DNA from 4 places in the Roseateles aquae genome. Region 1 is predicted to be linked to each of the others. Evidence: predicted binding sites of a transcription regulator. Region 1 holds the regulator's gene; each other region holds the start of a gene.
What was found. Region 1 encodes sigma-54, which starts transcription at its own class of promoters, with help from an activator protein. Its sites were predicted from a motif close to TGGCANGNAANCTGCTTT; they were not measured.

Region 1 (7,418 bases):
TCGTTGGCCCAGCCAGGAAAACGAGTCAGTCAAGGAATGAGCATGAAGCGTCGTGAGTTCTCGGCCCAGCTGGGCCTGTCCACCCTGGGTCTGCTGGCGGCGTCCGGTGGCGCGCAGGCGCAAGGAGGCTTTGTTGAAGGCCAGCATTACCAGCGCCTGGGCCAGCCGCTGCCGAGCACGCCGGGCAAGATCGAGGTCGTCGAGTTCTTCTGGTACGGCTGCCCGCACTGCTTTGCCTTTGAGCCGGAGATCTCGGCTTGGGCCAAACAGCTGCCGGCCGACGTCAGCTTCCGCCAGGTGCATGTCAGCTTCCGCGCCAATGTGGCCTTCCACCAGAAGGTGTTTTTTGCGCTGGAAGCGATGGGCAAGGAAGCGCAGGTTCACACCGCCATCTTTGACGCCATCCATCGCTACGGCCAGAGCCTGGACGATGTGAAGACCGTGGCCGGCTTTGTCGCCAAGCTCGGCGTGGACCCGGCCAAGTTCGAAGAAAGCTTCAACTCCTTTACTGTGAACACGAAGTGCATGCAGGCCAAGAAGCTGTCGGAAGACTACCGGATCGACGGTGTGCCGGCACTGGGCGTGGCGGGCCGTTTCTTGACCTCGCCGGCGATGTCCTCGGCCGGCCTGCGCATCAGCGAAGTTGAATCCGGCAAGCGCGCGCTGCAGGTGGTCGACACGCTGATTCAGCGCATTCGCAAGGGCGGCTGATCGCCGGGCAGGGCGCCAGCCGGATCGGGGAAAGGCGCCCTTCTTCACATGGCAATGGAAGATGGTGGCGTGGCCCCCTGTTCGGCGGGTCTCGCCGGCACTTTGGCATGGCAGAATGGCCTGCAAGAACTGTGCCGTATGAAATCCAACCAGACCCTTCTCCCCACGCTAGCGCTGCTGGCCTGCCTGTTGCTGGCCATGCCGGCGCATGCCGAGCGCGCTGATGCGCAGAAGCCGCTCAACATCAGCTCCGACAAGGGCGGGCGGGTCGATGTGGTCAAGCAGCGTACCGAGTTCAACGGCAACGTCATCCTCAGCAAGGGCACCATGCTGCTGAAGGCCGAACGGCTGGATGTCCGCGAGGCCAGTGACGGCTTCTTCCAGGCCTACGCCAGCGGCGAGGCGGGCAAGCCGGTCAGCTTCCGTCAGGCCCGAGATGTTCCAGGTGAGGCCATCGAGGGCCATGCCGAACAGCTCGAGTACGACACCCGCTCCGACACCATCCGCTTTGTTGGCAATGCGGTCGTGCGCCGCACGCGCAGCGGAGCGGTGGCCGATGAAGTCACCGGCGCCGTCATCCTCTACGACAACCGCACCGAGGTGTTCAGCGTCGAGGGCGGCCAGACCTCGCCGCACCCGAACGGCCGGGTGCGCGTGGTGCTGATGCCGCGTGGCGCCTCGGCGCCCGAGGCCGCGGCCAGCGCACCGCCGCTGACGCTGCAGCCCAGCACCGTGCTGCAGCCGCGCAAGCCCTCATGAACAGCCAGGTGCCAGCGCTGGAGGCGGGCGCGCGCAGCCGCCTGGAGGCCGAGGGCCTGCAGAAGCACTACGGCATGCGCCGCGTCGTCAAGGACGTGCACCTGGATGTGCACAGCGGCGAGGTGGTCGGCCTCTTGGGCCCGAATGGCGCCGGCAAGACGACCAGCTTCTACATGATCGTCGGGCTGGTGCGTGCCGATGCCGGCGAGATCCGCATCGATGGTCAGCCGGTGCAGCGCCTGCCTATTCACCAGCGTGCGCGGCTCGGCCTGAGCTATCTGCCGCAGGAAGCGTCGATCTTTCGCAAGCTCAATGTCGAGGAAAACATCCGCGCCGTGCTGGAGCTGCAGCTCGATGAGCAGGGCCGGGCCTGGCCCAATGCCCGTGTCGATGAGGCGCTGGAACAGCTGCTGCAGGACCTCAGCATCGAGAAGCTGCGCGACAGCCCGGCGCCGGCCTTGTCAGGCGGTGAACGTCGGCGTGTCGAGATCGCCCGTGCACTGGCCACGCAGCCGCGCTTCATCCTGCTGGACGAGCCCTTTGCCGGTGTCGACCCGATCGCGGTGCTGGAGATCCAGCGCATCATCGGTTTCCTGAAGGCGCGCGGCATCGGCGTGCTGATCACCGATCACAACGTCCGCGAGACGCTGGGCATTTGCGACCGCGCCTACATCATCAGCGAGGGCACGGTGTTGGCCGAAGGCCGGCCGGCCGAGATCGTCGACAACCCCGATGTGCGCAAGGTCTACCTGGGCGAACACTTCCGCATGTAGGCGGCTCGGACGATGAAGCCCTCACTGCAGGTACGCCTTTCCCAGCATCTGTCGCTGACGCCGCAGCTGCAACAGTCGATCCGCCTGCTGCAGCTCTCCACGCTGGAGCTGCATCAGGAAGTCGAGCAGATGCTGGCGCAGAACCCGCTGCTGGAGACCGACGAGGAATTCGCCGAGGCGCCGCAGCTGGAGCCGGCCGAGCGCTTGTCGGCCAGTCAGCGCGACGAGGCGGCCAGCAGCGCCGAGGCGGCCGGCGATGGCGAGGCGGTGGCCGAGATCCGTGCCGATGACTTCGGCACGACCGAGCGCGAAGACTGGGAAAACGGCACCGAGGGCGACGACTTCGACGGCATCCGCGAACTGCCCAGCAACAGCGGCGGTACTGCGCCCGATGACGACAGCGATTACAGCGACCGTGAATCGGCCGAGATCAGCCTGCAGGAGCATCTGAACGCGCAGATGGCCGGCATGGGCTTGAGCGACGAGGACCGTGCGGCGCTGCATGTGCTGATCGAATCGTTGAACGAGGATGGCTATCTCGAAGACAGCCTGGAAGAGATTGCGGCGGCGCTGTCGGCTGGCGCCGAGGCTGAGCAGGCCGAGGAGCTGCTCAGCCTGCTGCGCTGCGCACTGAAGTGGCTGCAGAGCATGGAGCCCGCTGGTGTGGGCGCCCGCGATCTTTCGGAATGCCTGGTCTTGCAGCTGCGGGCGCTGCCGCGCAGCCAGGCCCAGGTGGTCGCCATCCTGATCTGCAAGCAGCATCTGGAGCTGCTGGCCAAGCGTGACAGCCGCAAGCTGATGGCCCTGACCGGCGCCGACGAGGCGCTGCTGCGCGAGGCGCAGGCGCTGATCGGGCGGCTGGAGCCCAAGCCGGGCCGCCGCTTCGCGCGCAATGTGGCGCAGGCGGTGGTGCCCGATGTGATCGTGCAGAAGGCCGGCCGCGGCTTTCGGGTGATGATCAATCCGGATGTGGCGCCCAAGCTGCGCATCAACGAGCTCTATGCCCAGGCGCTGCGCGCCACCCGCGGTGGTGTCAGCAATTCGCCGCTGGGCACGCAGTTGCAGGAGGCGCGCTGGTTCATCAAGAATATCCAGCAGCGCTTTGACACCATATTGCGCGTCTCCGAGGCCATCGTCGATCGTCAGCGCGGTTTCTTTACCCATGGCGAGCTGGCGATGAAACCGCTGGTGCTGCGCGAGATTGCCGATGAGCTCGGCTTGCATGAATCGACGATTTCGCGGGTGACCACGGCCAAGTACATGGCCACGCCCTGGGGTACGTTCGAGCTGAAGTATTTCTTTGGCTCGGGCCTGAATACCGAGTCGGGCGGCAATGCATCCAGCACGGCGGTGCGGGCCTTGATCAAGCAGTTCGTCGCGGCCGAGGACGCCAAGAAGCCGCTGTCGGACAGCCAGCTCTCGAGCATGCTGGAAGAGCAGGGCATCCAGGTGGCGCGGCGCACGGTGGCCAAGTACCGCGAGGCGCTGAAGATCGCGCCGGCCAATCTGCGCAAGACGATCTGAAGGGAGCCTTCTGATGGACCAGCTGCGGGCCATGCGCACCTTTGCGCGAGTGATTGACGAGGGCAGTTTTGCTGGCGCCGCCCGCGCGCTGGATCTGGCGCCAGCGGTTGTGACCCGTTTGGTCGCGGAGCTGGAAGAGCATCTGGGAGCGCGGCTGCTCAATCGCACGACACGCAAGCTGGCCCTGACCGATGTCGGCGAAGCCTACCTGGAGCGGGCGCGGCGCATCATTGCCGATGTCGAGGAGGCCGAGGCCTTGGCGTCGGCGTCAACCAATGACCCGCGCGGCCATCTGCGCGTGCTGGTGCCACCCGCCATTGCCGTGCATCAGCTCTCCAAGCACCTGCCGCGCTTTCGCCAGCAGTACCCGCACATCACCCTCGAGCTGCATGCGCCGGGTCCGGTGGCGACGATGGACGAGGCCTTCGACATCACCATCCTCAGTTCTCGCCACCCGCTCGAAGGCGACTTCGTGGCCCGGCGTCTGGCGCGTACCGAGGTCATCATGTGCGCCTCGCCAGACTACCTGGATCGATGCGGGCGCCCGGCGCACCCACGAGACCTCAGGGGGCATGACTCGATCCGGCCCTCGATCCCCGAGTTGCAGCGCGGCATCGTCTTTGTTCGTGGCGGACTGGGCGAAGGCACGGTTCACGAGACCTTCAGCGGTGTGCCCGATCGGGCGGTGTTGAGCACCTCATCGATCGACACCAATTACGCGGCGACCTTGCATGGCCTGGGCATCGCCGGCCTGCCGACCTTTGTGATCGGCGACGCGCTGCTGGAAGGGGCGCTGGAGCGCGTGCTACCGGAGTGGCGCCTGTTCAGCTTCACGATCTGGGCCACGATGCCGACCCGCAAGTTCATGCCGGCGCGAACGCGCGCCTTCCTGGAGTTTTTGCTGCAGGTCTTTGGCGGCGAAGACCACGACCCCTGGCTCTTGGCGGCTGGTTGTGTGACGCGCTGAATGCGCGCTCGCGCTTCAGCGCAGATTGAAGCCGGTCTGCACCAGCGAGCCGCGCAGCTTCTCCAGCAGCCGGGTCAGTGGCGAGAGTTCGATATAGCGGGTGCTGACCTTGATTGCGTAGGCGAAGAAGCGCGGCAGGTCCTCCGCATAGCGGGGCTTGCCATCGCGGTGCTTGAGCCGGCAGTAGATGCCCAGCACCTTCAGATGGCGCTGCAGGCCGGTCCATTCGAGCTGGCGCCAGAACTCACCGAAATCGTCGCCCACCGGCAGGCCCAGCTTGCGCGCCTGCTCCCAGTAGCGAATCGCCCAGTCCAGCTCGCGTTCCTCATCCCAGGAGATGAAGGCATCGCGCAGCAGCGAGACCAGGTCGTAGCTGATCGGGCCGCAGACGGCATCCTGGAAGTCGAGGATGCCGGGACCATCGGCGCAGACCATCAGATTGCGCGGCATGAAGTCGCGGTGCATGGCCAGCTGAGGCTGACTCAGCATGTTTGTCACCAGCAGATCGCAGGTGCGCTGCCACCACTGCAGCTCGACACCGTCCCAGCGCTGGCCGTGCTCGCGCTCGACACACCAGTCGATGAAGATCTGCAGCTCACGGCGCACAAAGGCCTCGTCGTAGACCGGCAACTGGGACGCATCGGCGCGCGACTGCCACTGCAGCAGCGCCGCGATGGCGGCGCGCATCAGCCGGTCGGCCTCGACCGGGCTGGCCTGCTGCAAGGCCTGCAGATAGGTCTGCCGGCCAAGGTCCTCAATCAGGGCAAAACCCTGTTCGGCGTCGGCGGCCAGCACGGCTGGCGCATGCAAATCGCAGGCCTGCAGCTGCGCGGCGACGGCAAGAAAGGGCTTGAGCTGATTGGGCTGCGCCGGGTCGTCCATGATGATGCGACTGCCCTGCTCGGACTGGCAGCGCAGATAGCGGCGCGAGCTGGCGTCGTTATTGGCCAGCTCAAGGCTGCTGGCGTCAAGTCCGTGCAGATTGACCAGGCTGCTGAACCAAGTCTGGAAGCGGGCGGCGCGAGCCGGGTCGGCCCATTCGATGGCGGTCATATCAGCCTATGTGGGTTGGCAGGCCAGGCGTCCCTTGGCAGGGCGGGCGCTATGCGGATCGTGATGGCCCATGGCCTCATGGATAATGAATTCTACAAAGCGCCAGTCCGTCCCGGGCCCTGGTGCCCGAACCCGCTCCGACGCCGTGCCGCGCCCCACACTCCCTTCTTACTCATTGCCCCGTCCTGCTGCTGTGCGATTGACGCTGTTGGCTGCACTCTTGGGCGCAGCGTTGGGCGCCGAGGCGCAGCTTGGCGGCCCGCCAACAGACAGTGTGGCGCAGAAGCTGCGGCCTACTCGCCAGCTGTCGCTCACACGTCGCCAGGGTGAGCAGGCCGCGATGATCATCAGTGCCGAGCACCTGAGCAGCCGAGTCGATCAGGAAACCGAGGCCAGTGGCCAGGCGGAACTGCGGATGGGGGATACCCTGTTGCGTGCCGAGCGCCTGCGTTATGTTCCCGCCCGTGATCTGGCCAGCGCCGAGGGTGGGGTCGAGATCAGCCGCAACGGCAACACCGTGCGTGGCCCCAGCCTTCAGCTCTTTGTTGAGCGATTTGAGGGGGAACTGCTCCAGCCGAACTACTTCTTCGCCCAGACCGGTGGCTCGGGCCATGCGACACGGTTGCGTTTTCTCGGCGAGTCTCGTTTGCTGGCCGAGCAGGCGACGTACTCGACTTGCCCGGTCGACGAGCAAGAGACGCAGCCGGCCTGGCAGCTCAAGGCCAGCAGCCTGCGCATGGACTTCGAGGCCAATGAAGGCGTGGCCAAGGACGCGGTGCTGCAGTTCTATGGCGTGCCCATCCTGGCCACGTCCGAGCTTAGCTTTCCTTTGGGCGACGCTCGCAAGTCCGGGCTGCTGCCGATCAATATCGGCACGTCCAGCCGGAGCGGCTTGGAAATCGGCATGCCCTACTACTGGAATATTGCGCCGCAGCGGGACGCAACCTTCATGCCGTTTTGGATGACCGGCCGAGGCTATGGCGTCGACAGCGAGTTCCGCTACCTTGAGCCCAGCCATGAGGGGCAATTCAATCTGGCCTGGCTGGCACATGACCGTGTGGTCGGGCGCAGCCGCTGGGATTTGAGTGTTGAACACCGTGGCAGCCTTGGTGAGCGCTGGCATTACGAGTTTCAGGCGGAGCGAGTCTCCGATGACGACTACTGGAAAGACCTCAGCAATCGGGTCAAGTCCAAGACGCCGCGGCTTTTGTCGAGCAATCTGAACCTGGGGCGCGAGGACAGCTACAGCTGGGGTGATGCGCAGTGGTACGCCCGCGTGCAGCGCTGGCAGGCGCTGGAGGGCTCGGTGCTTGAGGATCAGTTCATCTCGCCCTATCAGCGCTCGCCGCAGCTTGGGCTGCGCCTGAACAGCCGTGCCGACGATCTTGTGCTGGGGGGCTTCCGGCCCTGGGGGCGGCGCACCCGCCTGGAGGGGGGCATGGAGCTGGAGTACAACCGCTTTGATCTGCCTGGCGGCATGCTCACACGGCAACCGACGGCTGCGCAATCAGGCGCCGTCGATCCCACCGGCCAGCGTCTGCATTTGCTGGCGCACCTAAGCCTGCCCATGGGCAGTGCGGCGTGGTGGCTGATTCCACGCTTGTCGGTCAATGCGGCGAGCTATCGATTGG
Region 2 (7,418 bases), on a different contig from region 1:
TTGGCCGAATCGCATCTGGCGGTGCACACCTGGCCGGAGCTCGGCGGGGTGACGCTGGATGTCTATGTCTGCAACTACGGACAGGACAATAGCGCGCGTGCCGAGGCGCTGCTCGCGGCACTGATTGCCGCCTTTGCGCCGGCGCAGTGCCAGCGTCAGGCCTTGCGCCGCGGCAGCTGAAGTGCGGCCGTCGCGGCGGCCTCCTCGCGCAGCCAGGCGGCCAGCGTCTGGACCTCGGGGCGTTGGGGGGCAGGTCTTGCCCCCGTTGCCGCAATCAGCCAGTAGGCATCGTCCAGCGGCAGGCCTTGTTCCAGCGGCTCCAGTGCCTGCAGCCGGCCATCGGCCAGCAGCGGCGCCACTAGCGCCAGGCGGCCCAGCGCCAGGCCTTGGCCCTGCACGCAGGCCTGCACGACCTGGTCGTACTGGTTGAAACGCAGCATCGAGCGGCTGCGTCGCGCATCCAGCCCGCGCTGCTGCAGCGCATGGGCCCAGTGCAGCCAGGGGCGCTGCGGCGCATCGAACTCCAGCAGCACGGCGCCGTCCAGCAGTTCGCTCAAGCCTCGGCCCTGGGCCAGGCTGCCGGCCGCGACCGGGAGCAAGGTCTCGCTGAACAGGCGCACGCTGCCCGGCGGCACCGCGCTGTCGGCACAGTAGCGCAGCGCCAGGTCGATGCCGTCGGCGCGCAGGTCCAGCACCTTGTCGCTGGCGGCGACGCGCACATCGATGTCCGGATGGGCCTGCTGAAAGCGGGCCAGGCGCGGCAGCAGCCACAACGCGGCCATGCCGATGCTGGCCGTGATGGTCACCGGCCGGCGTTGCGCTGGTTCCAGCAGCTCGCCCAGGGCCGACTGGATCTGCTCGAAGGCCGGGTCGAGCTGCTGGAACAGCCGTGCGCCGGCGGCCGTGAAGCGGATGCTGCGATGGCCGCGCGCGAACAAGGCCGTGCCGAGGCGCTGCTCCAGCGCCGCGATCTGCCGGCTGACCGCCGATTGGGTCAGGCACAGCTGCTCGGCGGCCTGCGTGATGCTCTGCAGCCGGCCCACCGCGACAAAGCCCCTCAAGGCATCCAGCTGCTGCAGCCTCACCAACTCGATTGACATTCCTATTCCTCATATGAATAAGGCGAAGAGATTGCTTGAGCCATGCGTTCACGTCAAGTGAGACTGCGCCCATCGTGAACTCGCTGGGAGGAGGCCGCCATGGACGCCTTGAGACGCTGGGCGCTGCCGCTGCTGTGCGGTGGTGTGTTGATGGGATTGGCGCTGGGCGTGCGCCATGTGCAGGGCCTGTTCCTGCTGCCGATCGCCTTTGATCGCGGCTGGGGGCGCGAGAGCGTGGCGCTGGCGCTGGCGGCGCAAAACCTGATCTGGGGCCTGGCCCAGCCCTTCGCCGGCATGGTGGCCGACCGCTGGGGCTCGCGCCGGGTGCTGTTCGGCGGCGCGCTGCTGTATGCGCTGGGCCTGGCGACGATGGCCGGCGCACAAAGCCTCTGGCAGCTCTACCTGGGTGCCGGCTTGCTGATCGGTGTGGGCCTGGCGGGCACGGCCTTTGGCGTCGTCTACGGTGCCTTGAGCCGCCAGGTCTCGGCCTCGGCGCGCGCCACGGTGCTGGGCCTGACCGGTGCGGTCGGCGGCCTGGGGCAGTTTCTGGCCGTGCCCTTGACCCAGGGCTTGCTGCAAAGCCTGGGCTGGGCGCAGGCGCTGCTGTGCCTGGCGGCGCTGTTTCTGCTGGTGCTGCCGCTGGCCTGGCCGCTGAATGACAGGCAGGACAACACACAGCCTGCCGACGCGGCAGGCGCTGCCGGGGGCTCGATGGGTGCTGCGATCCGGGCGGCGCTGGCTGAGCGCAGCTTCTGGTTGCTGAATCTGGGCTTCCTCGCCTGCGGCTTCCAACTGGCCTTCATCGCCACCCATCTGCCGGCCTATCTGCTCGAGCAGGGCCTGCCGGCCGGCGTGGCGGCGCGTGCGTTGGCCCTGATCGCACTAAGCAATATCGCCGGCACCTATGCCTGTGGCTGGCTGGGCGGGCGCTATGCGAAGAAGCGCTTGCTCAGTGCCATCTACCTGCTGCGCACGGCGGCGATGGCGCTGTTCCTGCTGGCGCCGCCATCGGGCTTGAGCGTGCAGCTGTTCTGCGCGGCCATGGGCCTGCTATGGCTGGGCACGCTGCCGCTGACCAACGGCCTGGTCGGCCAGCTCTTCGGCCTGCGCTATGTCTCGACGCTGTTTGGCTTCACCTTTGTGGGCCATCAACTCGGGGCCTTCCTGGGCGTCTGGCTGGGCGGTCGCTTGTTCGACGCCACACACAGCTACCAGCTGATGTGGTGGCTGGCGATGGCGCTGGGGATCGTGGCCGCGCTGCTGCACTGGCCTATCGATGAGCGCCCCAGCCCGGCGGCCCGCCTGGGGCTGGCGACATGAAGTGGCCGAACGCAGCGCTTTGGCTGGCCGGGCTGGCCCTCTTGCTGCTGCTCGAGGTGGGTTGGTCCGCCTATCAGCGGGATCCGGCGCTGCAGCTGTGGTTGCTGGGCACGGCCTGGTGTGGATGAACAGATGGCATGGCGCATGAAAAACGGCGCCCCGCGGGGCGCCGTTTCCAAGCAGCGTGAAGCCGATCAGGCCGACTTGCCCTGGCGACGGCGCCAGGCCAGCAGACCGACCAGGCCGCCGAAGGCCAGCACAGCGCTGGAGGGTTCCGGCACGGCGGCTGCCAGGCCCAGGTACTGGTACTGGCTGGACGAGGCGAAGCTGCCGGCGCCAATGATGTTCAGGCCCAGATAGTCCGAATGCGAGGCGTCGCTGGTGATGGTGCAGTTGGCCATGTGATAGCACTCGGCCGTGGTCCAGGCGCGGTAGCCCAGCGAGATGTCGACATTGGTCGGCAGCGTGAACACATAGGTGTCGGTGGCGGTGTAGTGACCGTCACCGAGGCCGAAGCGCACAACCTGGCGCGCGCCGGTTTGCCCGTTGCGCTGGTATTCGACCTGGCCGCTGACATCGGAGTTGGCGTTCTCGTTGATGTTCAGCGTCTGCTGGGTTTCGGGCGGGCAGTACATGCCGTCGCTGCCGTAGTCGATGCAGGTGGCATTGGGGTCGAAACTCGGGTTGGCGATCGTGTAGTTCAGGCTCAGGCTGCGGTTCGAGCCTGCGCGGACGAGGTGGTCGATCAGCTGATAGGCGCTGAACTGCTGCTGGTCCATGCCACTGAGAACGCTGTCGTGCGACAGCGTGAAGCTGACCTGAACGGTGTCGCCAGGACCGCTGAAGCGCAGCGTGTCGCTCAGATTGAAGCTGGCATAGCCATAGGCGGTGCTGGTCGGCAGCCCGCTGCCGACGCTGGCGGTGACGATGGACTTGAAGGCGCCGGTGTTCGGGTTCGCCCAAGCCTGCAGCGTTGCGCTGCCATCGCTGGTCGCGATGTGTTGCAGGCCGCTGTTCAGCGTCGGCGGCAGGGCGCTGCTGTCAAGGTAAGCGTATTGCTGGGTCAGGCCGTTCTCGACGCCGGCGCTGAAACTCAGCGTCGCGTCAGCCTGGGCCGTGAATGCAGCCAGGGCAAGAATCGAGGTCAGGGCGGCTTGTTTGCGCATGCGAATGTCTTTTCGTTCTGGGTGTGAGAAGCAGTCCGGGTTTATACGGGGGTTTGCTTCGCGCCAGCACCCCCTGGGCGGGGGTACGCAAGCGGCTTTGTGCGACGAATGGAACAGATCGCGGCGACTTTGCAGCAGTTTTTGTGTGATTGCGGTGAGATCGGTAAGGCTTGTATCGAAACGTAGATCGACTCAAGCCCGCTCAGGGCGTTTGTGCGTGGCGTTTGCAGCAGCGCTGGCCTTGAGCTCGCTGGATCGATCACCGAGCCAGTAGCGTGGGCCGGCACCGCGGCTGGCAGCCAGATCGCCGGGGTTGTACAGCGCGCATTTGCTCAGCGACAGGCAGCCGCAGCCGATGCAGGCACTGAGCTGCTCGCGCAGCTGCGTCAGCGCCTGGATCCGTTCATCCAGCAGCGGGCGCCAGCTGCGCGAAAGCCGCTCCCAGTCGGCCGGTGTGGGTGTGCGCTTGTCGGGCAGGCCGGCCAGGGCGGCGCGGATCTGCTCCAGGCTGAGGCCGACGATCTGCGCCGCGCGGATGAAGGCAACGCGGCGCAGATCGGCACGCGCAAACTGGCGCCGCCCGGCGGTACTGCGTGTGCTGTGCAGCAGGCCCTGTTCCTCATAGAAGCGCAGGGCACTGGCGGCGATGCCGGCACGGCGAGCGAACTCGCTGATCGGCAGCACGGCAGTGCCAGGCTTGGCGGCTTTGCCCGCGGATGTGGCGGCGGGTGGGGCGGCGGGTGTGGTGGCGGTTGGCCGCTCAGGCGATGAAGTGGGCATGTGTTGGCGGCGCTGCGGCGAAGACGATGGGGGAAGTGTGGACAGCGTCAAAAGGGCTTGACTTCAAGTTCACTTGAACTTGCAGTATGCGGCCCTCGACGCTTTTCCGAAAGGCCTAGACCATGACGACCATGACGACCTTGACCCACAGCCCCGTCAGCGATCACGACATTCATGGCAGCGCCGCCCGCGATGTTGCCGACGCTGCCAGCACTGCCGATCTGGAGCGCCTGCTCGGCGAGGCGCTGCGCTTTGCCCCTGCCTATGAAGAGGCCATGAGCAACCATTTGCCCATGGCCTTGCATGCGGCCTGGGAGCTGGGCGCATCACCTCAGCGTCTGCAGGCGCTGGTGGAACATGAAGCCGTCAAGCTCGACGCCGCACCGGCGGCCGCCACGGTGCTGCCCGCTGCGATGGCAGAGCCGCAGGGCTGGTTGGCCTGGCGCGGCCAGCAGGCCGCCTACCCGCTGCTCCTGGGCTATTTCCAGCGGGCCCTGGCTGGGGCTCCGGCCGATGAGGTGCTGCGTGCCCATCTGCCCGCCTTGCTGCCGGGCCTGCACAGCTTCGCCTTTCACGGCCTGATCCGCTGCGCCCATGCCGATGAAAGCCATCGGGCCGGCGCCAGCACGGCCGAACTGGCGGCCGCGCTGGCGACCTGGGCGGCCTGGTTCGAGCTGCTGCCGCCGGGCCAGGCGGTCGACGCTGCCGAGCGGCTGCCGCTGCCGGCCTGGGGCGAACAGCTACGCCTGCAAACTGCAGGCTGGCGCTGCGAGCTGGGCATGATCAGCTGGCGCATGCAGGCTGCCAGCCAGACAGCCTTGTACGCCGGCCTGGCCGAGCGGCTGGCACCGGCGCCCACGCTGGCCCAGCGCCGCGATGAGCTGATCAGCTTCGCGCTCGACGCCTATCTGCACAGCCGCAATTTCACGCTGCTGCACCTGATCACCGGCTTGCGGGCACTGCGCGTGCTGCAAGGCCTGCTGGGCGACGATCTCGATCAGCGCAGCGCTCAGGCGCTGCTGGCTCGCGCGGCAGTGTCCGGCTGGATGGCCGGACGGGTGCAGTGGCAGGCCGCGCCCACACTGCCGGATCCGGATCGCCTGGCCTGGCCGTCGCTCCACGCCGCCGCGCTCGCGCAGCACGATGAGCACGCCATCAAGCTGGTGCACGCCTGCTGGCAGGAGGATGGCCTGCGCCCCGATCCGCGCTGGCGCCAAGCGGCGGCGCTGGTGCTGGGCTGAACCGAGAGGCTCAGCCTGCGGCGCTCGAAAAGGGCAGCAAGGCCTTGGCGGCCTCGATGCGCAGCTGCATCGGCTGGCTGGCATCGTTCATCACCGCCAGCAAAAAGGCTCGCGGTTCGCTCCATGTACTCGCCGCAGCGGCGCTGCTCGTGGGCGCTGATGCCGGCGGCTCGCTTGCCGCCGCCGCGGGCGACGCCAGCAGGGCTTCGCGGGCCTGGCGCAAGGGCTCAGCGCCCAGCGGCTGCAGGCGCGCCAGCAGGTCGGCCTGGCCCTCATCGCCGGGTGGGACGTCCAGCCAGGGGCTGTCGGCAAACACCGGTGCCAGGTCTGGCGCCACAAAGGCGGCCCAGCATTCGCCGCCGGTCTTCAATTCAAACGGCGGCAGGCGCGGCGCTTGCGCCTTATCAGCGCTCGGCCACAGGCGCAGCCGGCCAGGTGCCAGCTCGGCGGGCAGGAAGCGCCGGCACAGCGCCTGAAGCAAGACCTGACCCTCGGCGGCCGCCACCGGTTCGGCCAACGAAAACCAGAGCTGGAAACCATCTTCGCCGTTGACGGCGATGGCCGGCGCCGGCAGGCCCAGCTCGGTTTGCACGCCACGCCAGACGGCGCCGAGCAGCTGCCAGTCCGCCGGGCGGGCCAGCTCCAGCAGCAGTGCGCGGCAGCGGCCGTCGGCGTCCAGCAGCGGCGGGGCGGCCAGCGGATCAGGGCTCGTTGCGGTGGCGTTGAAGAAAAGGCGTTGCCAGGCGCTGTGCAGTCGGTTCATTGCGGTGTCGTCAAGAGAGGGCGGGTGCAGAATCGCAAGCTTCCCGACCCGTGCAGCAGCAAGGATAGACCAGCATGCCCATCACGCGTCTGAGCCCGGAACAACTGCGCCTTCGTGTCGACCCGGCCCAGCTGCCGCCCGACACCGCGGCGCTGGTCGATGAGGCGCTGCCCTGGATAGGCCAGCAGCGGGCGGCGCAGGCGGCGCGTTTTGGCCTGCGCATTCTGCAGCCCGACTACCACCTCTTTGTGCTCGGCGAGGTCGGCAGTGGCCGCAGCACCCTGCTGCTGCAGATGATGGCCGAGGAGGCCGCGCGGCGGCCGGTGCCGCCCGATCTTTGCTATCTGCACAATGTCGAGGCACCGGAGCAGCCCTTGGCGCTGCGCCTGCCGGCCGGCGAGGGGCGGCTGCTGCGCACGCTGATGCAGGAGTTCGCTCAAGGGCTGCAACGCGAGATTCCCAAGCGCCTCGCCGCTCCCGATGTGAAGAGCGAGTGCGAGCGCCTGGCTAGCCGCGCCCGGGCCGAAGAAGACACAGGCTATGCCGCGCTCAGCGCCTTTGCCGAGGCGCGCCGATTCAGCCTGGTGCGTGACGAAGGCCGGCTGATCTTCACGCTGCGCGACGAGTCCGGCCAGCCCTTAACCGCCGACAAGGCCCTGGGCCTGGACCGCGAACAGCAAGGCCGGCTCGATGCCGCCGAGGACGAGCTGCGGCTGGAGATCGCCCGCTTCCTTGAACAATCCCGTGAACGCGAGCAGCGGCTGGGCGAGGCGCTGCTGGCGCTGCGCCGGCAGTTGCTGAAGCCGCTGTTGGAGCAACTGCTGCAGCCGGTGCGCCAGGCCATGCGCAAGCAGATCAAGGATGCCGTCAAGCTAGGGCGTTATTTTGAGCAGCTGCTGGTCCATCTGCTGGCCAATCTGGGCCTGTTCCAGTCCGGCGACGAGGACGAACAAACGCGGCGCGATGCGCTCGAGCGGCTGCTGGCGCGGCTGCGCGTCAATATCGTCGTCGACCACCACGACAGCCGTGCCGCGCCGGTGCTGCGCGA
Region 3 (7,418 bases), on a different contig from region 1:
CGAAGTGCATCGGCGCGGGCTGCAGCGAGAGCTTGCCGGCTTCGATGCGGGCCAGGTCCAGCGTGGCGTCGATCAACGTCAGCAGATGGTCGCCGCTGCGCTTGATCACCTGCACCGCCTGGCGGCGTCGTGGCGGCATGTCGGCATCCTCGGCCATCAGCTGCGCGTAGCCGAGCATGCTGTTCAGCGGCGTGCGCAGCTCATGGCTGATGGCGCTGACGTAGCGGCTCTTGGCCTGGTTGGCCGCCTCGGCCGCCGCCTGCGCCTGGCGGGCCTGGTCGCGCGCGGCCTGCAGCGCCTGGTCGGTGCGCTGGTGCGAGGCGATCTCCAGCATCAGCGCCTCGGTCTGGCGGTTCGATTCCTGCTGAGCCACCTCGCGGCTCTGCCGCGCCAGCACCAGCCACCAGGCCGCCACGCCCAGCACCAGGCCCAGCAGCACATAGGCCTTGAGCAGGCCGGCACGCAGGCTGGCACCCTGGCTGACAATGGCGGCGGCATCCTGCAGGTGCTTCAGCTCCTGGTGGTAGAGCAGGCCAAACAGCGCGGCCAGCAGCGGCATCAGAATCGCCATCAGCAGCAGGAAGTGGCCGAGGCCGGTGTCCAGATAGGGCCAGGTCTTGCGTGGCAGCAGCGCATGCAAGAGCGCCGCCCATTGCGCGGACAGCCGCGCCTGCGGCTTGCACAGATCGCCGCAGCGCGCGTCCAGCGTGCAGCACAAGGAGCAGATGGCGCCGCGGTAGGCCGGGCAGTAGGCCATGTCCGGCGCCTCGTAGTCGCGTTCGCAGATCACGCAGCGCTGCGGCCGCAGGGGCCGGCCGGCATCGTCCGGCTCAGGTTCAGGGCTGCGGGCGAGGTAGTAGCGGCCTTTCGTCAGCCAGGCGATCAGCGGCGCGGCCAGCAGCGCCACGCCCATGGCGATCAGCGCCGAGAACGGTTGCAGCGCTTCGCCCAGCAGGCCCAGGTGGGCGGCGATGGCCAGGCCGGAGGCCAGGGCCATGGCGCCGACGCCGACCGGGTTGATGTCGTAGAGATGGGCGCGCTTGAACTCGATGCCGGCGGGCGAAAGGCCCAGCGGCTTGTTGATCAGCAGATCGGCCACCACCGCCATGATCCAGGCGATGGCGATATTGCCGTACAGGCCCAGCACGGCGGCCAGCGCCTCGAAAACATCCATCTCCATCAGCAGGAAGGCGATCAGCGTGTTGAATACCACCCAGACGACGCGGCCGGGGTGGCTGTGCGTCAGCCGCGAGAAGAAGTTGCTCCAGGCCAGCGAGCCGGCATAGGCATTGGTGACGTTGATCTTCAGCTGCGAGATGACGACGAACAGCGCCGTGGCCGCCACCGCCCAGCCGTAGCGCGGAAACAGCGTCTCATAGGCGGCCAGGTACATCTGGTTGGGATCGACGGCGCGTTCGGCCGGCACGCTGTGCGACAGCGCCAGCCAGGCCAGCAGTGCGCCGCCCAGCATCTTCAGCACGCCCAGGATCACCCAGCCCGGCCCGCCCACCAGCACGGCCGCCCACCAGCGGCGCCGTTGCGCCGGCGGCGCGTCGGCGGGCAGGGCCGGCATGAAGCGCAGATAGTCGGCCTGCTCGCCCATCTGGGTGATCAGGGCAATGCCCACGGTGAGCGCCGCACCAAAGTAGCGCAGCTCGAAGCCGGCGCTGTGCGATTGGGCGCCGGCCTGGTGCATGGCGCCCGCAAAGGCGGCCGGGTCCTGCCAGAGCACGGCGGCAAAGGGGGCGATCAACATCGCCAGCCAGAGCGGCTGGGTCAACAGCTGCAGCCGGCTGATGGCCGACACGCCATGGGTCACCAGCGGAATCACCACCAGCGCACAGAGCAGATAGCCCCAGCGCGGCGGAATGTCCAGCGCCAGGTCCAGCGCATAGGCCATCACCGCGGCTTCGAGCGCAAAGAAGATGAAGGTGAAGCTGGCGTAGACCAGCGAGCTCAGCGTCGAGCCGATGTAGCCAAAGCCGGCGCCGCGGGTCAGCAGGTCCATGTCGACGCCATAGCGCGCCGCATAGATGCTGATGGGCAGGCCGGCGAGAAAGATGATGGCCCCGGTGGCCACAATGGCCCAGCAGGCATTGGCCCAGCCGTACTGCAGCAGCAGCGTCGCCCCGACGGCCTCCAGGATCAGGAAGGAGGCCGCACCAAAAGCGGTATGGGCCACGCGCAGCGGCGACCAGCGCCTGAAGCGCTGCGGCGTGTAGCGCAGCGCATAGTCCTCCAGCGTTTCGCGGGCCACCCAGGCGTTGTAGTCGCGGCGCACCTTGATGACGCGCTGCGGCGCCTCGGCCGGTAACGGCCGGGTGCTGTTGAGTTCTGGGGCGGCGTCCATCAAGGCGATGCAGCGTGCAGCTTCCGTGCCCGCCGTATTTCTGCACGGCAGCGGCCGAGGCGGCACGGCGCTTGCTTTGTCACTCGACAGAGAGGATTCATCTGCGATGGAACTGACGCCGCGTGAGCGCGACAAGCTGCTGATCTTCACCGCCGCCCTGCTGGCCGAGCGCCGCCGGGCGCGCGGGCTCAAGCTCAACTACCCGGAAGCGGTGGCCTTCATCAGCGCCGCCGTGATGGAGGGCGCCCGCGATGGCAAGACCGTGGCCCAGCTGATGAGCGAAGGCCGCAGCCTGCTCAGCCGCGCCGATGTGATGGAGGGCGTGGCCGAGATGATCCCCGACATCCAGGTCGAGGCCACCTTTCCCGACGGCACCAAGCTCGTCACCGTCCACCAACCGATTGTGTGATGGCCCACCCCCTACGCGCTGCGCGCGCCCCCTCGAAGGGGGCGAGCCCCGAGGCCCGGCAAAGCCGGATCCTGGGGCTCTGCTGGGTCCGGGATGGGCTCATGCACTTCGAATTTCAAGCTCCTTTTCAATGTCGAGGCTAGTCTGATGAAACGTCCGCTGATCACCGTTCTGGCCGGCCTGCTGCCGCTGGTGGCCGCCTCGCATACCGGCGAGCTGGCCCATGGCCATGATTTCCTGAGCGGCTTTGTTCATCCGCTCAGCGGGCTGGACCATCTCGCCGCCATGCTGGCCGTTGGCCTGTGGAGCGGGCTGGCGCTGCGCCGCGCCTGGCAGGCTCCGCTGGCCTTTGTGCTCTTGATGCTGATTGGCGCGGTGGCCGCCCGTGCCGGCCTGGACTCGCCGCTGCAGGAGCCGATGATCGCCGCCTCGGTGCTCTGTCTGGGCCTGCTGGCGGCGCTGCGCCTGCGCCTGGCGCCGCTGCTGGCCGCCGCGCTGGTCGGCGGCTTTGCGTTTTTCCACGGCCTGGCCCATGGCGCCGAGCTGGATGGCGATCTGGCCCTCTTGGGCCTCTTGCTGGCCACCGCCTTGCTGCATGTGGCCGGGCTCCTGCTCGGCCTGCTGCTGCGCCGGCACTTGAAGCTGGCGGCCGTGGGCGCACCGGTGCTGGGCGGCGGCATTGCGCTGCTGGGCTGTGCGCTCCTGCTGCAGGCGGTGGGCGCATGATTCCCGGCGAGCTGTTCACGCCCGCGGGCGAGCTGGCGCTGAACCCCGGGCGGCGCACGCTGCGCCTGGTGGTGCAGAACATCGGCGATCGGCCGATACAGGTCGGCTCGCACTACCACTTCGCCGAGACCAATGCCGCCTTGTCCTTCGATCGCGGTGCAGCGCGCGGCATGCGCCTGAACATCGCCTCCGGCCTGGCGGTGCGCTTCGAGCCGGGGCAGCAGCGCACGGTCGAGCTGGTCGAGCTGGCCGGCGAACGCATCGTCTACGGCTTTCGCGGCCTGATCCAGGGGAAGCTATGAGTGCCAGCATCGGACGCCGCGCCTATGCCGAGATGTACGGCCCCACCGTGGGCGACCGGCTGCGCCTGGCCGACACCGCGCTGGTGATCGAGGTCGAGCAAGACCTGACCCTGCGGGCCGGCGGCTATGGCGAAGAGGTCAAGTTCGGCGGTGGCAAGACCATACGCGACGGCATGGCGCAGTCGCAGCGCAGTCGGGCTGAGGGTGCCGTCGACACCGTGCTGACCAATGCCCTGATCCTCGATCACTGGGGCATCGTCAAGGCCGATATCGGCCTGAAGGCCAGCCGCATCGTGGCCATCGGCAAGGCCGGCAATCCCGATACCCAGCCGGGCGTGGACATCATCATCGGCCCGGGCACCGAGGTGATTGCCTGCGAAGGCATGATCGTCACCGCCGGCGCGGTCGATACCCACATCCACTTTATCTGCCCGCAGCAGATCGAGGAAGCGCTGGCCAGCGGCGTGACGACGATGCTGGGCGGCGGCACCGGCCCGGCCACCGGCACCTTCGCCACCACCTGCACGCCGGGGCCCTGGCACATCGAACGGATGCTGCAGGCGGCCGAGGCCTTCCCGATGAATTTGGGCTTTCTCGGCAAGGGCAATGCCAGCCTGCCCGGCGCGCTGCATGAGCAGATCCAGGCCGGCGCGATTGGCCTGAAGCTGCACGAAGACTGGGGCACGACGCCGGCGGCGATCGACAACTGCCTGAACGTGGCCGAGGCCACCGATACCCAGGTGGCCATCCATACCGACACGTTGAACGAGAGCGGCTTTGTCGAAGACACGGTGGCCGCCTTCAAGGGCCGCACCATACACACCTTCCACACCGAGGGCGCCGGCGGCGGCCACGCGCCGGACATCCTGAAGGTGGTTGGCGAGGCGAATGTGCTGCCGTCGTCAACCAATCCAACCCGGCCCTACACGATCAACACGCTGGACGAGCATGTGGACATGCTGATGGTCTGCCACCATCTCGATCCCGCCATTGCCGAGGACCTGGCCTTCGCCGAAAGCCGCATCCGCCGCGAGACGATTGCCGCCGAGGACATCCTGCACGACCTCGGCGCCATCAGCATGTTCAGCTCCGACTCGCAGGCCATGGGCCGGGTGGGCGAGGTCATCATCCGCTGCTGGCAGACGGCGCACAAGATGAAGCTGCAGCGCGGTGCCTTGCCTGGCGACGGCGCCGAGAACGACAACGCCCGCGTCAAGCGCTATGTGGCCAAGCTGGCCATCAATCCGGCGATCGCCCACGGCATCAGCCATGAGGTCGGCAGCATCGAGCTCGGCAAATGGGCGGATCTGGTGCTGTGGAAGCCGGCCTTCTTCGGCGTCAAACCCAGCATCGTGATCAAGGGCGGCTGCATCGCGCTGGCCGCCATGGGCGACCCCAATGCCTCGATCCCGACGCCGCAGCCGGTGCACTACCGGCCGATGTTCGGCAGCTTTGGTGGGTCGCTGGCGCGCGGCAGCCTGAGCTTCGTCTCGCAGGCGGCGCTGGCGGCCGGCGTGGGCGAGGCCTACGGGCTCCAGAAGACGCTGGCGGCGGTGCGCGGCATCCGTGGCATCGGCAAGCGGCATATGGTCCACAATGACTACGCACCGCGGATGGAGGTCGACGCGCAGACCTACGCGGTGCGTGCCGATGGCCTGCTGCTGCACTGCGAGCCGGCCACGGTGCTGCCCATGGCCCAGCGCTATTTCCTGTTCTGAACCGATGCTCACCGTTTCCAAACTGATTCCCCAGGGGCAAGGACTGGCCCCCGTGCTGCTCAAGCGTGCCGCCAGCATCGAGCTGGACTGGGACACCCGGCAGAAAAGCCGATTCCAGGCCCAGGATTCCAGCGGCCGTGAACTCGGCGTCTTCCTCGCACCCGGCACGCTGGTGCGTGGCGGCGATGTGCTGGTGGCCGAAGACGGCTCACTGCTGCGCGTGATCGCCGCGCCGCAGCCGCTGCTGCGCATCACGGCCTGCGCCAGCCATGGCTCGCCCTTTGATTTGATGCGCGCCGCCTACCACCTGGGCAACCGCCATGTGCCGGTGGCCTTGCAGCCCGATCATCTGAAGATCGAACCCGACCATGTGCTGGCCGAGATGTTGCGCGCCATGCATCTGGATGTGGCCGAGGTCAGCGAAGGCTTCGACCCCGAGGGTGGCGCCTATGCGGCGACGCCTGCCGCCACGCCTCATGTCCACGGGCCGGGCTGCGTGCATGATCATGGGCCTGCGCACGATCATGCACACGGCCATGCACACGGCCATGCACATGAGCACGCGCATGACCACGCGCCTGACCACGTCCATGCACCGGCCAAGCCCGCCGGCAAGCCGCTGGGTATTGCCGTCGTCGCCGCGGCACCGGCCGCCCATGTTCACGGCCCTGATTGTTCGCACGATCACGGGCACGATCATGGCCACCACGGCCATGGCGGACACAAGCACGACTGAATGAGCCGGGCCGCGCTGCTGCAGCTGATCTGGCTGGCCTCGCCGGCCCTGCCGATTGGCGGCTTTTCCTACTCGGAGGGGCTGGAAGCCGCAGTCGATCACGGCCTGGTGCACGATGCCGACAGCGCCGCCGATTGGCTCTCGCAGCAGTTGCTGCTGAGCCAGGCGCGCGGTGATCTGGCGGTGGCCGCGCAGGCCTTGCCGGCCTGGCGCGCCTTGGCCAGCAATGCCGACGATGCTGACGACGCCAATGCCGCAGCCCGCCTGCAGGCCTTGAACGACTGGGTGCTGCAGACCCGCGAGACGGCCGAGCTGCGCCTGCAATGCGAGCAGATGGGCCGCTCGCTGCTGGACTGGCTCGGCAAGCACGACACGCCATCGGCCCGGCAACTGGCGCTGGCGCGCAGCTGGCCCACACCCAGCTATCCGCTGCTGATGGCGCTCGGCCTGGCCGCCAGCGCTGCCGCCCGCGAAGACGCCTTGCTGGCCTACGCTTTTGGCTGGGCCGAGAACATGGTGCAGGCCGCCATCAAGGCGGTGCCGCTGGGCCAGAGCGCCGGCCAGCGCGTGCTGGCCCGGCTGGCGGCCGAAATTCCTGCGGCGGTGACTCATGCGCTGAGCCTGCTGGACGACGAGCGCCAGGCCTTCGCGCCGATGCTGGCCATCTTGTCTGCCCGCCACGAGCAGCAGTATTCGCGCCTGTTCCGCTCCTGAGCTTTTGTTTTGGCGCTTTGCTCCTTAAGTGTTGGTCATCCAGAACAAACCACAGAGTCACTGAGTCACAGAGGACAACACAGAGGTAGCGAGGAGTTGACGCTCTTCCCTCCGTGTCTCTGTGACTCTGTGGTGTATTCGGGGGTGTTTTTGGGGTACACCACGTCACGACAAGAGAGCCTTTGTTTTTGTAGTTCCTGTTTTGAAAGCCATCCATCATGTCCAGCCCACTGCACCACATCCCTCGTCGCAGCAAAAAGCTGCCACCGCTGCGCGTCGGCATCGGCGGGCCGGTTGGCTCGGGCAAGACGACGCTGCTGGAGATGTTGTGCAAGGCCATGCGTGAGCGCTGGGACCTGGTGGCCATCACCAACGACATCTACACCAAGGAAGACCAGCGCCTGCTGACCATCAGCGGCGCCTTGCCGCCGGAACGCATCATGGGGGTGGAGACGGGCGGCTG
Region 4 (7,418 bases), on a different contig from region 1:
TGCTTCAGATGCCCTATCTCAAGCTGGTCGGTGCGGCCTTGCTGCTTTGGATCGGCGTCAAGCTGATGCTGCCCGAAGAAGGCGAGGGGCACGGCGAAATCCAGGCCAGCGAGCAACTGTGGTCGGCCGTGAAGACGGTGATCGTCGCCGACTTCGTCATGAGCCTGGACAATGTGATCGCGATTGCAGGTGCGGCCGAATCGGCAGGTGGTGGTCACGAAATGATTCTGGTGATTTTCGGACTGCTGGTGTCTATCCCGATCATCGTATGGGGCAGCCAGTTGGTGATCAATTTGATGGATCGCTTTCCGATGGTCATTACGATCGGTGCGATGCTGCTCGGCTGGATCGCGGGAAGCATGGCGCTGACCGACCCAGCGCTGGCCGCTTGGATCCCGCTGCAAGCAGGCAGCAAGCCTGCCGAGCACGCCGTTGTGCCTTGGTTGAGCTACGTTGCGGGCGCGGTCGGCGCACTGCTGGTATTGCTGCTTGGTCGCTTGCTTGCCGCCAGGGCCGCCAAGGCGACGCCATCGGCAGCCGGCGACTGAGGCGGGACGATGGCCGGCGGCTTCTGGAACAAGATGCTGGGCCGCGCTGCGGGCCAGCGCCCAGAGCCGGTCGCCGCGTCCACTGAGTCTGCTGGCCTGGCGCGTTACGAACTGGGTGTCGAATTGGGGCGTGGCGCCATGGCGGTCGTCCATCAGGCGCTGGACACGCAAACGCAGCAGCAGGTGGCGGTCAAACGTCTGCACTTGCAGCGCGACTTTGCTGCCGAAGATTTGGTCGATGTGCGCGCGCGCTTCATGCGAGAAGCCAGTGCCGTGCGCCACCTTCAGCATCCCGATATCTTGCAAGTGCTCGATGCCGGAGAGTCAACTCAGGGAGCGTGGATCGTCATGGATCTGGCCCGCGGGCAGGACCTGAGCCATTTCACCCGGCCGGGTCGTCTGCTGCCGGTACGCGAGGTCTTGCAGATTGCCGCCCGCCTGGCCAGGGCTCTGCATTACGCGCACAGCCAGGGCGTCGTCCATCGTGATATCAAGCCAGCCAATGTGATGTTGGACCGATCCAGCCTGGCGCTGAAGATCATGGACTTTGGCATTGCCCGCATTGCCGATGGCACGCGGACGCGTACCGGCCTGGTGCTCGGTACGCCCTCATTCATGTCGCCCGAACAGCTTGCCGGCTTGAAGGTGGATGGTCGTAGCGATCTGTATTCGCTGGGCGTGCTGCTCTACCAGCTGCTGACCGGCCGTCTGCCCCATCAGTCGGACTCCATGGCGGCGCTGATGAACCAAATCGCCAACCAGGCGCCGCCCGATGTGCGCCATTTCCGGCCCGAGCTGCCCGAGTCGCTGGCGCTGGTGCTGGCCCTGGCGCTCGAGAAACGCCCCGAGCTGCGCTATGCCAACGGCGAGCAGTTCGCACAAGACCTAGAACTGATCCTTCCGCAACTGCCGGCCGACGTGGCGCCGGCGCAAGCCCTGCCTGGCGAAGAAAAAACCGATCCCGCGTTCGCACAAACACTGCGTCTGAAGCCGCACGATCCGGGCGAGAATTCCTGAATGCCGAAAGCGACCTGCCCACCATGAGTCTGGAGATTGAGTTCTACAGCGTGACCGACGTGGGTCGGTCACGCGACAACAACGAAGATTCGGTGGCGGTCGATGAATCGGCAGGGCTGGCGGTGCTGGCCGACGGCATGGGCGGCTACAACGCCGGTGAGGTCGCCAGCCAGATGCTGACCTCCTTCATCAAGGCCGAACTGGGCCGTTGGCTGAAGGAATCTGGCGGGCAGGCCACGGCGCAAGATGTGCGCCGAGCGATGGATATCTGCGTCGATAACGCGAATCGCGCGATTTTCAACGCCGCGAACACCAATCCACGCTACGCCGGCATGGGCACAACACTGGTGCTGGCGGTGATGCGCGAAGAAGGTCTGCTGCTGGGCCACGTGGGCGATTCACGCGCCTATCGCTTGCGCAACGGGCAGCTGACGCAAATCACCCGTGACCATTCCTTGCTGCAGGAGCAGCTCGATGCCGGCCTGCTGACGCCTGAAGAGGCGGTGTTCTCGAACAACAAGAACCTGGTCACCCGCGCAGTGGGGGTGGAAGACACGGTGATGCTGGAGCTCAACCAGCACGAGGTTCAGCAGGGTGATACCTATCTGCTCTGCTCGGACGGCCTGTCCGACATGCTCAACGACGAAGAGCTGGCGCAGTTGTTGATACGCCACCCTTCGCTGTCCGAGGCGGCGCTGTCGCTGATAGATGCGGCAAATGACATGGGCGGCAAGGATAATATTGCGGTCGTGCTGATTCGTGTGGAAAACCGCACAAAATCGGCCGGTCGGGCGTGGTGGCCTTTTGGGCGCAAGTGAACGGCGAGATCGACGCCGTCCCCGCAGCATCGGGGGCCCGGCTCTTCAACGCATAGAACAGACAACAGACTGAGGTCAAGAGCATGGGCAAGCTGGTGGTTTCGCTCGACGGTGTGGTGATCAAGGAGGTCCAGATCACCAAGGACAAGACCACGCTCGGGCGCCGGCCTTACAACGACATCGTGATCGACAACCTGGCGGTCAGCGGCGAACACGCCGTGCTGCAGATGGTGGGCTCCGATGTCTTCATCGAGGATCTGAACTCGACCAACGGCACCTATATCAACGGCAAGGCCATCAAGAAGCAGCTGCTGACGAACAACGACATCATCGAAATCGGCAAGTACAAGATCAAGTTCCTGCTTGAAGACAACGTCGATTACGAAAAGACGATGATCCTGAAGCCCGGTGCCACGGCGCCCACCGGTTTCGGCCTGCCGTCTTCCTTTGGCACGCTGCCGCCGGCGGCCAGCGCTGGCGCGCCGGCCTCGATCAAGGTGCTCAACGGCGCCGCGGCCGGCCGCGAGGTCAGCCTGACCAAGGTCGTCACCACGGTGGGCAAGCCCGGCGTACAGGTGGCGTCGATCACCAAGCGCCCCAGCGGCTATGTGTTTGCGCATGTGGAAGGCCTTGCGCGCCCGACCGTCAACGGCGTGCCGCTGACCGGCGAGTCGATTGCGCTGAAGAACGGCGATGTCATCGAATTGGCCGGCACGCAGATGCAGTTCCAGCAAAGCTGAGACGCGCCCGTGGGGGGCGTGACGCAAATCACGTCGCCGGGGTTTGACGCGCCAGCGCTCCGTCATTCGATGGATAAACGCGACTTCGGCGCTTCCCGGCGGGCAGGTGGGCGCGTAAATTCCGGTCCGTTGACTGCCTTGCGGGCAGTGCGCTCCGAGGCTTTGCGGGCTGATCCCCGATTCACCAATGATTATTCGCGTCCTGGGTTGTTCCGGCGCCATCGCGGCCGGCTACAAGACCACCGCCTTCCTGCTCGACGACGATGTGCTGATTGACGCAGGCACCGGCGTGGGCGACCTGAGTCTGGGTGAGCTGGCGCGCATCGATCACATCCTGATCAGCCACTCGCATCTGGACCATGTGCTGTCCATCGCGCTGCTGGCCGACGCCGTGATGCGCCAGCGCGCCCAGCAAGGCCGCCCGGCGATCCAGGTTCATGCGTTGCCGCAGACCATTGAAGCGCTGCAGCGCCATATCTTCAACGGTGTGATCTGGCCCGATTTCACGCGCCTGCCCACGCCCGAGCAGCCTGCCCTGGTGCTGCGCCCGTTCGCCGTCGGCGAGCGACTGGATCTCGGCGGCCGGCAGATCGAGGTCCTGAGCGCCGCCCATACCGTGCCGGCGGTCGGCTTTGCCGTCGATGGCGGCGAGGCGGGCCATTGGGTCTTCACCGGCGACACCGGCCCTAACCCGGCGCTATGGCAGCGCCTGGCCGAAATCAAGGTCGCACAGCTGGTCATCGAAACCGCCTTTGGCAACGATGAATGCGCGCTGGCGGCCTTGTCCCAACACCTTTGCCCCAAATCGCTGGGCGAAGAGCTTGCGCATCTGCGTGAGCCTGCGGAGGTCTTCATCACCCACATCAAGCCGGGTGAGGTGGCCGCCGTGATGGCGGCGGTCAGCGCCATCGATACGCCGCATCGCATTCAGGCGCTGAGCGTCGGGCAGCAGATGCGACTTTGATTCGCATGTGCAACAGCGATGCCTGCGGCTTGCCGCAAATTGTCAGTTGAGGCATGCGCCGACCAAGCCTGACCAAGCATCTGACAAAAAACGTCACTCTCGCGGCCAATTCGACCGTTCAAGCGCGCCAAAAGTCACAGATCATCGCGATTTTCAGTTGGCACGACCCCTGCATTCAAGGGGGTGACCTCTACCCTTCAACTGCTTACGGAGATGTACTCATGAAGCGCGTTCAACAAGGTTTTACTCTCATCGAACTGATGATCGTCGTGGCGATCATTGGCATCTTGGCGGCGGTGGCAATTCCGCAATATCGCGACTACATCTCCAAGGCTAAAGCAGGCAATGCGTTGACAGCCGTGGACTCGCTCAAGACGGCCGTGGCGCTTTGCGTGCAGGAAACCGGCACGAAGACAGGCTGCAGTGCTGGTACGAATGGCATTCCTGCAAATACAGACTTTGCTGCAACGAAGGAGGCGGCATCTGTCACCGTTTCGAATGGTGATATCGAAGTGACTTTGCAATCTAGCGGCTTGGGAAGCGACATGGATGGAAAGAAGATCAAGTGGGAAGCCAATGTTGGCGGTACAGCCATCACTTGGAAGATTACGACAACAGTTACTGGCGCTGCGGCAGCTGCCATTACCAAGCAGAGCGTGACCTAAGCAGTCAAGAGTTGATTGAAAAGGGGCCTTTGATGGCCCCTTTTTATTGCCAGTCCCAACAGTTTTGCTGGCGCGGATCAGGCGCGATAGCACAGGTTTGGGATCTCGTTGATGCGCTAGGGAAGCTCTGCGGAAGCTAAAGATGAGCTTCACGCATCTGGGGTCATTTCGCCATTTCTGATCGCGGATGAAATGACTGGCGCTCGATGGCCCTGCAGCGTCTCCGTAGTTCGTTTTGAAGCAGTCTTGATCTTGCTGAACCTTGTTTCTTTTCAGCGCCATTCAGCGTCCCGCCAGGATGTGAATGTGGGTGAAATTCGCGGACAGGGCATGCTGCTTTGTTTTGCAATTGCCCTTTGCCTGGCCGCCCATCCGCATCTGGGGCTGCGGCACGACGGAGTCCTCTACCTTGGGCAATTGCTGTCGCATGTGCATCCCATGGCGTTGGGCACCGACTTTTTCTTTGCCCACGGATCACAGGATCAATACTCGCTGTTTTCAGCACTATTGGTTCGGGCGGTCAACACCTTCGGGCTGCCTGCTCTAGGTTTTTCGATCTCTCTGTTTTCGCAGGTTGCGCTGCTGCTGGGGGCCGGGCGTCTCATCACGCGATACCTGAGCGTGCTGCCACTTTGGCTACCGCTCAGTGCGCTGGCGCTCGGCTCTCGCTTCTACGGAGGACATTGGGTTCTGTCCTTTGGCGAGGATTTCGTCACAGCACGCAGCGTCGCCGAGCCACTTGCGTTGTGGTCGCTGGTTTTTGTGTTGGAGCGTCGCTACCTGCTGGCAGGGCTGATGCTGGCCGGTGCCCTGCTCCTGCATCCTCTGCAGGCGCTTCCGGCCACCGTCGTTGTGGGCGGATGCGTGATGCAGCAGCATCGGCGCCTGCGCTGGTTGCCATTGTTGGCACTTGTCCCGCTTGCCTTGGCCTGGTCTGGGCTGAAGCCGTTCTCTCGCCTGTTTGACAGCTACGACGAACTGTGGTGGGGCCTTGTATATGAACGCAACGGCCTTGTCCTTCCGCATCTGTGGAATCCGGTTGAATGGTGCCAGGTGGCGCTCGATCTTTGGCTTGTTGGCGCTATGGCCAAACGCCTTCCCAAGCCCATGGCAGAGCTCTGTCGTGGGGTATTCGCAAGCGCCCTTCTATTGCTGCTCATCAGCACAATTGCAGTGGGGCTGTTCCACAACGTACTTTTGACACAGCTACAGCTGTGGCGAGTGCTCTGGTTGCTGCGCCTTGTTGCCATGATTTTGGCGCCAGGCGCGATCTGGCATTTTTGGCGGAGCGGTGGACCGCATAACAAGCTGTTTGCAATCGCTTGGTTGGCGGCAATGTTGGCGACCGGGGCCAGTTGGCAAGCAGCTTGGGCGCCTGTGCTTTGGGCTGCCCTTTGCCTGGCCCTAGCGCGTACGAGACGGCCTCTCAGTACTCCCGTCTGGGCGTTTGCATGGCTTTTTTCGGGAGGGTTGCTGCTGCTGGTTACTGCAGACAGTGCGTTTCGAGAATTGCTACAGATTGCTCCAGAAACGGTTGGGGGGGAGCGACTATGGCTTGAAGCTAGGGCGGTAGTCGCTCAGCCATTGGTTGGCACTGCAGTCATGTTCGCGGTCTATTACTTAAATTTAGGGGCGAGTGGTTCGAAGAGATGGATAGGATGGGCGCTGTCATTGAGCTTACTGACACCAGCCGCATATTTCTGGGATCAGCGGACGGCCTGGACAAGAATCCTGGAGCATGGTGTAACTGATAAGCATCCGTTTGAGCAGCATATTGGCCAGGAAGCTCAGGTCTACTGGCACGGGCAGGCCGCTGGGGCATGGGCACTGTTGCACCGAGCGAGCTACTTTTCAATCCATCAAGGCGCGGGCCTGCTTTTCAACCGAGGTACGGCGCTTGACTACGGTGAGCGCCATCAAGTCTTTAACGAAAGTTTGCGGAGTGCGGATCGGTGCCTGGAACTTGCTGATCTCGTCAAAGACTCGGAAATGGCAGCGCAATGTTTCCACTTAGCGGACGCCGAGTTGCTTAGTTTCTGCGAAAGAGGTCGGAATCTTGATTTCATCATTGCCGACTCGATCAGTGCGTTCAGGCCTGTCATGCGTTGGATATGGCAAAGGCCAAGTGGGCCGCCAAAGGAATTCTATTTATATGATTGCAAGAGCCTTGACAAGATTTCAGGAACGATTGGCGAGTCGCGCTGAATTCTTGCTCTACTTTGCGTCGAGCGCAGCGGCGCTGGGCGTGGATACCGTCGTATATGCTCTTGCGATTCACCACGGACTGCCATTGAGTGCAGCGGCACTAATTGGCTACTCTTGTGGGATGCTATTGATTTACTGGCTTAGCATTGCGGTGGTGTTCTCATCGCGGAGGCTGAAGGACAGGAATATTGAATTTGGAGTCTTTGCGGCTGTTGGAGGGCTGGGCCTTGCGCTGACCGAGATTCTATTGTGGATGCTGACGACAATGCTTGCCATTGATCCGCTGGCTGCGAAATTGCTTACCGCTGCGATGGTATTTGTTTTTAACTATGTTGCTCGCAAATTCTTGCTATTCACGCGTCGCAATGATATTCACTGATTTATCAAATGAAAACTGATGTATTGATTGCTGGCGCAGGCCCGGCCGGTTTGACCGCTGGCCTCGAGCTCTTAAGAGCGGG

Region 2: RQP53_RS14140 (PEP-CTERM sorting domain-containing protein) is a predicted target of sigma-54. The motif match lies at 3,718-3,735, and genes of this name have one in related genera.
Region 3: RQP53_RS19390 (urease subunit gamma) is a predicted target of sigma-54. The motif match lies at 2,411-2,428, and genes of this name have one in related genera.
Region 4: RQP53_RS17125 (pilin) is a predicted target of sigma-54. The motif match lies at 4,246-4,263, and genes of this name have one in related genera.

Annotation. Positions count from the first base shown of each region.
Region 1 is NZ_JAVXZY010000003.1:66,701-74,118, forward strand. It holds gene RQP53_RS09125 (thiol:disulfide interchange protein DsbA/DsbL) at 43-711, shown strand; gene lptA (lipopolysaccharide transport periplasmic protein LptA) at 850-1,470, shown strand; gene lptB (LPS export ABC transporter ATP-binding protein) at 1,467-2,243, shown strand; gene RQP53_RS09140 (RNA polymerase factor sigma-54) at 2,256-3,767, shown strand; gene RQP53_RS09145 (LysR family transcriptional regulator) at 3,781-4,734, shown strand; gene RQP53_RS09150 (aminoglycoside phosphotransferase family protein) at 4,750-5,787, opposite strand; gene RQP53_RS09155 (LPS-assembly protein LptD) at 5,996-7,418, shown strand, end outside.
Region 2 is NZ_JAVXZY010000005.1:259,241-266,658, forward strand. It holds gene speD (adenosylmethionine decarboxylase) at 1-180, shown strand, start outside; gene RQP53_RS14125 (LysR substrate-binding domain-containing protein) at 156-1,100, opposite strand; gene RQP53_RS14130 (MFS transporter) at 1,200-2,420, shown strand; gene RQP53_RS14135 (hypothetical protein) at 2,417-2,548, shown strand; gene RQP53_RS14140 (PEP-CTERM sorting domain-containing protein) at 2,615-3,586, opposite strand; gene soxR (redox-sensitive transcriptional activator SoxR) at 3,779-4,270, opposite strand; gene RQP53_RS14150 (questin oxidase family protein) at 4,489-5,607, shown strand; gene RQP53_RS14155 (hypothetical protein) at 5,618-6,370, opposite strand; gene RQP53_RS14160 (Lon protease family protein) at 6,445-7,418, shown strand, end outside.
Region 3 is NZ_JAVXZY010000009.1:84,621-92,038, reverse strand. It holds gene RQP53_RS19395 (hybrid sensor histidine kinase/response regulator) at 1-2,350, opposite strand, end outside; gene RQP53_RS19390 (urease subunit gamma) at 2,457-2,759, shown strand; gene RQP53_RS19385 (HupE/UreJ family protein) at 2,907-3,485, shown strand; gene RQP53_RS19380 (urease subunit beta) at 3,482-3,787, shown strand; gene ureC (urease subunit alpha) at 3,784-5,505, shown strand; gene ureE (urease accessory protein UreE) at 5,510-6,241, shown strand; gene RQP53_RS19365 (urease accessory protein UreF) at 6,242-6,955, shown strand; gene ureG (urease accessory protein UreG) at 7,174-7,418, shown strand, end outside.
Region 4 is NZ_JAVXZY010000007.1:168,646-176,063, reverse strand. It holds gene RQP53_RS17150 (TerC family protein) at 1-548, shown strand, start outside; gene RQP53_RS17145 (serine/threonine-protein kinase) at 558-1,565, shown strand; gene RQP53_RS17140 (Stp1/IreP family PP2C-type Ser/Thr phosphatase) at 1,589-2,383, shown strand; gene RQP53_RS17135 (FHA domain-containing protein) at 2,467-3,123, shown strand; gene RQP53_RS17130 (3',5'-cyclic-nucleotide phosphodiesterase) at 3,311-4,087, shown strand; gene RQP53_RS17125 (pilin) at 4,309-4,752, shown strand; gene RQP53_RS17120 (hypothetical protein) at 5,005-6,957, shown strand; gene RQP53_RS17115 (GtrA family protein) at 6,905-7,336, shown strand; gene RQP53_RS17110 (NAD(P)/FAD-dependent oxidoreductase) at 7,345-7,418, shown strand, end outside.